Regions from separate parts of the Lysinibacillus sp. NPDC056185 genome, predicted to be linked through region 3. Evidence: riboswitches for the same ligand, from Rfam matches in the RefSeq annotation. Region 3 holds a riboswitch; each other region holds the start of a gene.

Region 1 (3,137 bases), on a different contig from region 3:
TTGAGTTACCGTTAGCCGTTTTAAACCCCGGTGATACTATGCTATTACCCGATCCTGGATATCCAGATTACTTATCAGGTGTCGTATTAGGTGATGTTAATTTTGAAGTTATGCCTCTTTTTGCAGAAAATCATTTTCTGCCTGATTATAATGCTTTATCCGATGCAGTAAAAGAAAAGGCGAAGATGCTTTACTTGAATTACCCGAATAACCCAACTGGCGGTACTGCAACACTTGAATTTTTCGAGGAAACAGTACGCTTTGCAAAAGAGCACAATATTATCGTAGCACATGATTTTGCCTACGGGGCGATTGGATTTGACGGCAATAAACCTATCAGCTTCCTGCAAGCTGACGGTGCAAAAGATGTCGGTATCGAAATGTATACATTATCCAAAACGTATAATATGGCAGGCTGGCGCATTGGTTTTGCAGTTGGTAACCCTGATATTGTTGCAGCCATTAACCTTATTCAAGATCATCTATTTTGTAGTCAATTCCCTGCCGTGCAACAAGCCGCGGCAGTTGCACTTACTGCTTCCCAGAGTTGCGCGGATAAGCTAAGTGCGACTTATGAGCGTCGACGAAACGTACTGATCGAAGAAGCTCAGCGAATTGGTTGGCAAGTAACAGCACCGAGAGGCTCTTTCTTTGCATGGCTCCCTGTTCCATTAGGTTTTACGAGTGAACAATTTGCCGATTTATTGCTCGACAAAGCTGATATCGCAGTAGCTGCAGGCAATGGCTTCGGTCAATATGGTGAAGGCTATGTCCGGGTTGGCTTACTTGTTAGCGAAGACCGCTTACGTGAAGCGATCAGTAGAATTGAAAAATTAAACTTATTTAACTCATGAAGTAGACTCTACCCGAAAAACTGTTCCATTAGCTCAAACTTGCTATGGGAACAGTTTTGTCTCTTTCTTGCGGATTCTTTCGCAACTAAATATTATAACAAAATAAAAAATTTTAAAAATTCAATTGACTTACTATATCCTATAATTTATATTAGTTCTATCGGATTTACAAAAAAATATTATAAATCTCTTATCAAGAGTAGCTGAGGGACTGGCCCTATGAAGCTCGGCAACCTCCTTTTTTAAGGAAGGTGCTAAATCCTGCAAACGATCATCGTTTGAAAGATAAGAGAGGACACTTTTTTATGAGCCTCTCTTAATTTTTTTAAGAGAGTTTTTTTTATTTTCAAAAACCGATAAAAAAACTTTGGAGGTATGTTTCATGAAAAAGAAAAATAAAATTTTATTAGGTTTAGCAAGTCTCACATTAGTAGCAGCATTAGTAGGCTGTGGTACTAAAGAAAATAGTAAGGATAGTCAAAATAAGGCTATTAATGAAAATAAAATTGTAGTAGGTGTAACTTCTGGTCCACACGAACAAATTGCTGAGGTTGTAGCAAAAGTTGCCAAAGAAAATGGCTTAGAGGTAGAAGTAAAATCTTTCTCTGATTATGTTTTACCAAATACATCGTTAGCAGAGGGCGATCTTGATGTAAACAGTTATCAACACAAGCCATTCCTCGAGACATTTAACAAAGATCACAATACAGATTTAGTGCCAGTTGGAAAAACAATTTTAAATCCTCTAGGCATATACTCTGAGAAATATAAATCATTTGATGACGTTCCTGATGGTGCAACGTTCGGATTGCCAAATGATCCAACAAACGGGGCTCGTGCTCTATTTGTCCTTCAAGAGGCAGGCTATATTAAATTAAAAGACGGTGCAGACTTAACAGCATCTATTCGCGATGTGGAAGAAAACAAAAAGAATTTGAAATTCATTGAATTAGAGGCTGCACAAATTCCAAAACAGCTTAGTGAAGTAGATGTAGCAGCTATTAATACAAACTTCGCTCTTGATGCTGGCATTAATCCTAAAAAAGACTCCATTCTTTTAGAATCTACGGACTCTCCATATGTGAATTACATTGTAGTACGTGCCGAAAACAAAGATGACCCAACGATCAAAAAATTTGTTGAAGCTTATCAATCTGATGAGGTACGCAATTTTATTGAAGAAGAATTCCAAGGCTCTGTAATTCCAAGCTGGTAAGTGACGATTAAGGACCATTCATAAAATCAAGAATCTGCGGGACTCCTACAGGAAAGCTAGCAGATTCTTGATTTATAGAAGGACTAAGAAAGGAGATATCACCGTATGATTCAACTAGAAAATATAACAAAAGAATTTAAAACTAAAAATGGTATCGTCAAAGCAGTAGATGGTATTAACTTGCATGTCAAAAAAGGTGAAATTCATGGGGTTATTGGCTACAGTGGTGCAGGAAAAAGTACCCTTATTCGCTGTGTCAATTTATTAGAACGTCCAACAACAGGAAAGGTATTAATCGATCATGTAGATATTACTTCCCTTTCTCTAAACGACCTTCGCAAAACTCGTCAAAAAATCGGGATGATATTCCAGCATTTTAACCTTTTAAAAACAGCGACTGTTTACAACAATATCTCGGTACCATTAAAGCTTCTAGGCTATAACGACTCCGAAGTGAAAAAACGCGTTGCAAAATATGCAGAAATTGTTGGCCTAACAGAGAAATTAGATAGCTATCCTAGCCAGCTTTCAGGTGGTCAAAAGCAACGTGTCGCTATTGCACGTGCCCTTGCCCAAGAGCCTGAGATTTTGCTCAGTGATGAAGCGACAAGTGCACTCGACCCCGAAACAACTGACGCCATTCTTGAGCTTCTCTTGAAAATTAATCGCGAGCTAGGCATCACTATTTTACTCATTACACATGAAATGAATGTTATTCAAAAAATTTGCGACGATGTATCTGTTCTTGAATCAGGGGCGGTTGTGGAATACGGCTCTGCTATAGACCTATTTTCAAAGCCTCAGCATCCAACGACACGAAAGTTTTTAAATACCATTTCTCAACGTAATTTATCCCCTTCCCTTATCGAGCAATTAAATGTTTCAGGAAGCGTTATTCGTTTAACATTCCTTGGTGAAAGTACAGGGAAACCATTACTAGCAGAAGTGAGTAAAGTTTATGATGTTCAACCGAATATTTTAACCGCCAATATCATTGAATTAAAAAACGGCATTGTCGGTAATATTGTCGTGCATCTACACGGTGAAGCACATATCGTAGAAAAAGC
Region 2 (3,137 bases), on a different contig from region 3:
GCGATACCGGCAATACTCCAAGCAGTGATAGAAATAAAAATTCATCAGAAAATTAACAGCATAATGGCGTGAAAAAATGATGACCCTGAAATATCAAAGTCATCATTTTTCTTTATTGTAATTGAGCGGTTTTAAATATGATATTCAATCTGATCGACAAAATCCCATTCGTATGGTGTTTCTTGGTAAACATAGTAGTTCAACCAATTCGAGAATAATAAATGTGTATGGGCGCGCCAAGTATTAATCGGTTCATTTGCAGGATTATCATGTGGGAAATAATTTACTGGTACATCAATATCTAATCCTTTCGCAACATCACGACTATACTCATCAGCTAAAGTTGTTGCATCATATTCAAGATGACCAGTAATCATAATGTTTTTATTATCCTTAGATTGCACAATGAAAACACCAGCATCTTCAGAATAAGATAGTAATCGTAAATCGGGATGGCTAAGTACTTCATCAATTGATACGGATGTATAACGTGAATGTGGTGCAGTAAATGAATCACTAAAGCCACGTACTAAGTCCACTGTTAAATCCGTAATAACATGCGAATATACACCTGAGCATTTAGCAGGCAGCCCAATTTTACCAATACCGTAATGATGGTATAACGCTGCCTGTGCACCCCAACATATATGTAAAACCGATGTTACGTTTGTCTTGGACCAATCCATAATTTCAGAAATTTCCTGCCAGTAGTTCACTTCTTCAAATTCCATTTTCTCTACTGGTGCACCCGTAATAATCATGCCATCATAGCGGCGATGACGAATTTGATTGAAAGTCGTGTAAAATAACTGTAAATGTGATTTACTAACATTTTTTGATTCATGCGTAGCTGTATTTAAAAATGTAATATTCACTTGTAATGGTGTATTCCCCAATAAACGAAGTAATTGCAGTTCTGTTTTTTCTTTTTCCGGCATTAAATTAAAAATTAAGATATTTAATGGACGAATTTGTTGAGTTTTCGCTCTGTCCTCTTCCATAACGAATATTTTTTCCTCACGTAAATGTTCTCCAGCTGGTAAGTTTTTTGGAATATTAATTGGCATCTTGCATTCCCCTCTCTAGTTAAGATCAATTGGGCCTTAGTCTCCATGCACAGGCCCTGTTCAAAGCTCATTAAGTCTTCTTTTTCGATGAAATTAAAAAATCCCCCTCATTCCAGTTGAGATAGAATGAGAAGGATTTTTCCACGTTCACTCTTATCTCTCAAAGGACAAATCCTTTGCTGGAATTAGCACCTTTCTAACTTTCGTTAGAGGTTGCTGAAGCGTCATCGGGCCAAATCCCTCAACTTCTCATGATAAGATTATTTAATTAAAAAGAATTGTAACATGAACAATTAAGAATATCAATAATACATAGAATATTTTGTTATTAATCATGCATGTCATTATGTTTTTAGGGAAATTATAGTTTAGTTATTTATCTTTACACCCTAGTGATACTTTTGCTATAGTCTTTACTTATGTAGACCTTGGTGAAAAAACACTTTTTATCGCCTCTATTATTCCAAACACAAGAAAGATGCCAAAAAAGATAGTAAGTAAATTGAAATTTGGTGTTTCATAAAAAGTAAACCACTCTTTGAAAATTGAAGATTCCGTAATTCTTCCAATAAACGTTCCGCCAATATCTCTATAATTAGGTATCCATCCTGTTGCTTCACACGTAATAAAGATTATCTGTGACAATAAAAATACACCAATAGAAGACACCCAAGTCTTTTTCAAAAATGGAATTGGATTTTTTTGTTTATTAGCCAAGTTATATCCCCCCTCTAATTGTTATACGTAAAATTCAGGAATAAGTTTCAAAATTAAACATATATTCCTTTTTTAGATAATCCTATCAATTATATTTGTCGATGAACGGCTTAATCATGTATTTGTAACTATTGATATTTGCTTGAGTCGTATTGTTGAATTTTCTGTCTGCAATAAAATCATCATAAGCAAACTTTAACAGCATAAAAAAATACACCTCTCCTCATCTAAATTAATAGACAATAAGAAGTGTATTATTAATAACAAATAAACTTTAATCTACTCAACATCTTATCATGTACTTCAAACCCTTGGTACGACTGGGTTTCTAAAACAATCCCTCAATTTCTCATGATGAGATTATTTAATTAAAAAGAATTGTAACATGAACAATTAAGAATATCAATAATACATAGAATATTTTGTTATTAACTATGCATGTCATTATGTAATTTGTTTAACACTAATCTTGAATGTTTACATTCATTATTTGATGGTAAACATGCTGTACTTATGTTAACATATACCTTTAGTAACAGAGAGGAACGTGAATACTTTGATTAAAATTGAATTTCCAAAACCAGATTTAGTAATTCGCCAACGCGAACAAGATTTAAAGCCAGGTGATGTACCAATCACACCGTACCATGGTTTTATTGATTTCCATAAAATCACACGTGAAAACGGTGGTATTTTCTTATTCTACAATGAAGAGAACGAACTATTATTTGTCGGTAAAGCACGTAAAATTCGTCAACGTATTAAAAAGCATTTCGAGGACAATGTGTCACCGATGAAAAATCACCGTAATGAAATTTTCAAAATTGAAGTGTATGAAGTGGAAGATCCAATGGAACGTGAAATTTACGAAACATACGCGATCAATTCATTCCGCTCTAAATACAATGTTGATAAAGTATTTTATTAATATTTAACGAAAAAAAGAATCTGCTCGCCTTCTGTAATGTACATGACGGCTTGCAGATTCTTTTTCAATACTTTCATTCTAAGAAAAATGCTTTACGTTCTTTAGTAATCCATTCCTCAAGCTCCGTATCATCACGCTTTAAAAGGCGATTAATAAGCACGTCATGCCATATATAATCCTCTAATAAATAGATATGAACAGGATCATTGGTAATAAAAGCCGTTTCCTGATTTGACGGAGAGTGACCATAAATCATTTGCTTGCCATCTACCGATAAAATAAACCAATGAGGTGTAGACGCATTCCTCGTATAGCGAGTGATACGGTGTTGGTCAACGGAAGCTAAATGGTCCTCCACATACAAGGTAATTCCATGAACAGGGATATGCTTCGCTACCTCATGTATATCTTCCCGCAATTCTTCA
Region 3 (3,137 bases):
CATGTGCTTAGCCATTTATACTTACCCCTTTTTTCTGTTCATCCAATTGCTCAATAAATTTCATTAATTCTAGCGTCATATCATAGCGTAAAAATGGTGTGATGAGGTAAATACCATTGAAATATTCCGCTGCTACTTCTACTAATTCTTTAGCAATTGCAATTCCTTCTAGTGTTGCGCGTTCCTTATCATCGCCACAAGCCCTCATACGTGCTAATGCATCATCAGATAGTTTGATGCCTGGCACTTCATGATGTAAGAACTCCGCACTTTTATAGCTCGTTACTGGCATAATGCCTATATAAATTGGTGTTTCTAAATGCTTTGTCGCCTCGTAAATTTCCACGATTTTTTCCTTTGTATAAACAGGCTGTGAAATAAAATAATCTGCCCCATGTTCAATTTTCTTTTCTAATCGAGAGACAGCGCGATCTAGTACACGTACATTAGGATTAAACGCAGCCGCTACAGAGAAATTTGCCTTTTTTCGAAGCGGTTTCCCTGAGAACGATACACCTTCATTTAATTGTTTTATTAATTGGATCAGCTCCATTGAAGATACGTCATAAACGCTAGTTGCTCCTGGGAAATCGCCTACCTTTGTCGGATCTCCAGTAACTGCTAAAATATCATGAATCCCTAGTGCATTTAATCCCATTAAATGTGATTGAAGACCAATTAAATTACGATCTCGGCATGTTATATGGGTTAACGGGCGTACCCCGTGTGTTTCTTTCAGTAAGGCTCCCATTGCGACATTACTAATCCTTGGAGAAGCAAGAGAGTTATCGGCCATCATGACTACATCTGCGCCCGCCTCATATATTTTTTTTGCACCTTCAATAAAGCCTTCAATTTCTAAATGTCTTGGTGTATCTAATTCCACAATAACCGAGCGTTCACGTTTTACTTTTTCATGTAATGGCTCATAATTTGCTGGCTCTGCCTCACGGACAATCTCTACTTTTTCCGGCTTTGCATACTTTTCCTCAACCGGAGATAGCTCCTCTAAGTACTTTTTCACTGCAGCAATATGCTTTGGTGTCGTTCCACAACAACCACCAATTAAACGTACCCCCTGATCACGAAGCTCTACAGCTGCTCGACCAAAATAATCTGCCTCCGACTCATAAACGACACGCCCATCCTCCAAATCAAGAAGAGAGGCGTTCGGATACGCTGACATAAATGCCTTCTCAGGAAGCTCTACTCCTTCAAATGCTTGTATAGTATGGTGAGGGCCTAAGCGACAGTTGACACCTACGATATCAGCACCTAACGCTTCAAGTTTATGTAAGGCATTATTTAAGCTCATTCCATTTTGTAATATTCCGGGTTCGTGCATAGAAACTTGAGCGATAATCGGTAATTTCGTTTTAGATCGTAGCATTGTTAAAGTCGCCGTTAGCTCTTCAAAATCATAATAAGTTTCAAGTAAAAGACCATCTGGATTTCCTGCCAGTAAAACTGTTGCCTGCTCATCAACGGTTGCTAAAATTTCCTCTAACGTTGCGTCACTTTTACGAATACCACGGATTCCCCCAATAGTACCTAAAACAAATTGTCCACCATCTGCCGCTGCTCGTTTTGCAATCGTTATAGCAGCTTCATTAAACTGTTGTACACGAGATTCTAACCCATAGCGGGCTAATTTTATGGCATTAGCTCCGTAAGTATTCGTCTGAATAATATCAGCACCAGCTGCAATATATTCTCTATGAATCTTTTCAATTAATTCAGGTCTCTGTACATTCATTTCCTCATGACAGTACTCCAAGCCGTAGCCGTATAAAACTGTACCAATTGCACCATCTGCTGTTAGAACATGCGTTTTTAACCTTTCAAGCAATTCCATAAAACTAACCTCTCTTCCCTAATCTTTAAAATAAAAAAAAGCCTTCTTTCATAAAAAAAGAAGGCTTTTACGTCATTTCGTAATTGTTTTCCTTCTCATCTTCGACACACGGTCTTCTGGATTTAGCACCTGACATTAAGTTGGTTGCTGAAGCTTCATAGGGCCAGTCCCTCTGCTTCTCTTGATAAGAATTTAGTATGAATTTTTTAAATAATTAAAAGAATCATATCGTTTACGAACGATTGAGTCAAGACTATTTCACTGAACAAAGGATAATTTTTACGAAATTTATAATATTTTGATTTATATCAAACAATTACGATAGTTTTTCTACAAGTTCTTCACCAATTTTTTTACCGTTTTGAATACATGCACCTATGCCTACTCCAAAATATGAGCATCCCGCTATTGATAAATTTGGATAGTTTTTCTCGAGCTCTTGTAAGAGACCTTGCAACGCTTCACGATGTGCCAAGTCGTACTTCGGCATCTGGTCGATCCATTTTGTCACGTCAACAACAGTTGGTTTTTCCTCAATCCCCAAGCTTTTTCTTACATCCTCAAGAGCAACTGCTGCTAACTCTTCATCTGTCATCATACGCAATCTCTCATACTTAGGGTTAATGCTCTTATAAAAAAGTCGTACAAGTAATTTCCCTTCTGCAGAGGTATGTTTCCACTTGCGGCTTGTCCACGTTGCTGCATTACAAATAACATCCGAATTATGTGACACAATATAGCCTGTTCCATCTGCTGGCAATCTATTATCGGGAACATCAAATCCTAAATAAATCGTAATGGCGGATGCAGTATTAAATTGTTCAAAATAGCCGTTCAACGATTCATCCTGTAATAAGCTTTGTACCGCTTCATTTGGCAGTGCCAATACAACATGATTTGCTTCAATCATTTTACCGTTTGCTAACGTAACAGAGTATAGATTCTCCTGCTTTTTAACACTAGTAGTGGCAATTCCTTTTATAATTTCTACATCCGTTAATGTTTCTTCAAGTCGATCAATTAGTGACGATAAACCATTTTTAAATGAAATAAATTTTTTGTTGGAGGCTTTCACAAATTGTTTCCTGTTTGCATCAAAACCTTTAATAATACTACCGTAATCGTTTTTGTAATCGATTAAATACGGTAAAGTCGAAGCAATTGAAAGTTGATTTAAATCTCCAGAATATACACCTGCAAGTACCGGCGCTATTTGGTTTTGAACAAGCTCCTCACCTAAATAATACGTTAAAAATTCCCCAATCGAGCTTTCCTTTGTAAA

The links. A riboswitch is a leader RNA that binds a small molecule or an ion and turns the genes downstream of it on or off. The one in region 3 is predicted to bind S-adenosylmethionine.
Region 1: linked by a shared signal. The riboswitch ahead of ACMZ42_RS07005 (MetQ/NlpA family ABC transporter substrate-binding protein) and the one ahead of ACMZ42_RS23375 (bifunctional homocysteine S-methyltransferase/methylenetetrahydrofolate reductase) in region 3 are both predicted to bind S-adenosylmethionine.
Region 2: linked by a shared signal. The riboswitch ahead of metA (homoserine O-acetyltransferase MetA) and the one ahead of ACMZ42_RS23375 (bifunctional homocysteine S-methyltransferase/methylenetetrahydrofolate reductase) in region 3 are both predicted to bind S-adenosylmethionine.

Annotation. Positions count from the first base shown of each region.
Region 1 is NZ_JBLLLQ010000005.1:68,527-71,663, reverse strand. It holds gene ACMZ42_RS07010 (pyridoxal phosphate-dependent aminotransferase) at 1-854, shown strand, start outside; SAM riboswitch class I at 1,042-1,146, shown strand; gene ACMZ42_RS07005 (MetQ/NlpA family ABC transporter substrate-binding protein) at 1,237-2,070, shown strand; gene ACMZ42_RS07000 (methionine ABC transporter ATP-binding protein) at 2,176-3,137, shown strand, end outside.
Region 2 is NZ_JBLLLQ010000002.1:306,521-309,657, forward strand. It holds gene ACMZ42_RS03885 (endospore germination permease) at 1-56, shown strand, start outside; gene metA (homoserine O-acetyltransferase MetA) at 132-1,067, opposite strand; SAM riboswitch class I at 1,218-1,328, opposite strand; gene ACMZ42_RS03895 (YfzA family protein) at 1,485-1,784, opposite strand; gene ACMZ42_RS03900 (nucleotide excision repair endonuclease) at 2,341-2,712, shown strand; gene ACMZ42_RS03905 (TrmB family transcriptional regulator) at 2,786-3,137, opposite strand, start outside.
Region 3 is NZ_JBLLLQ010000036.1:31,091-34,227, forward strand. It holds gene metH (methionine synthase) at 1-15, opposite strand, end outside; gene ACMZ42_RS23375 (bifunctional homocysteine S-methyltransferase/methylenetetrahydrofolate reductase) at 8-1,855, opposite strand; SAM riboswitch class I at 1,948-2,046, opposite strand; gene ACMZ42_RS23380 (protoporphyrinogen oxidase) at 2,172-3,137, opposite strand, start outside.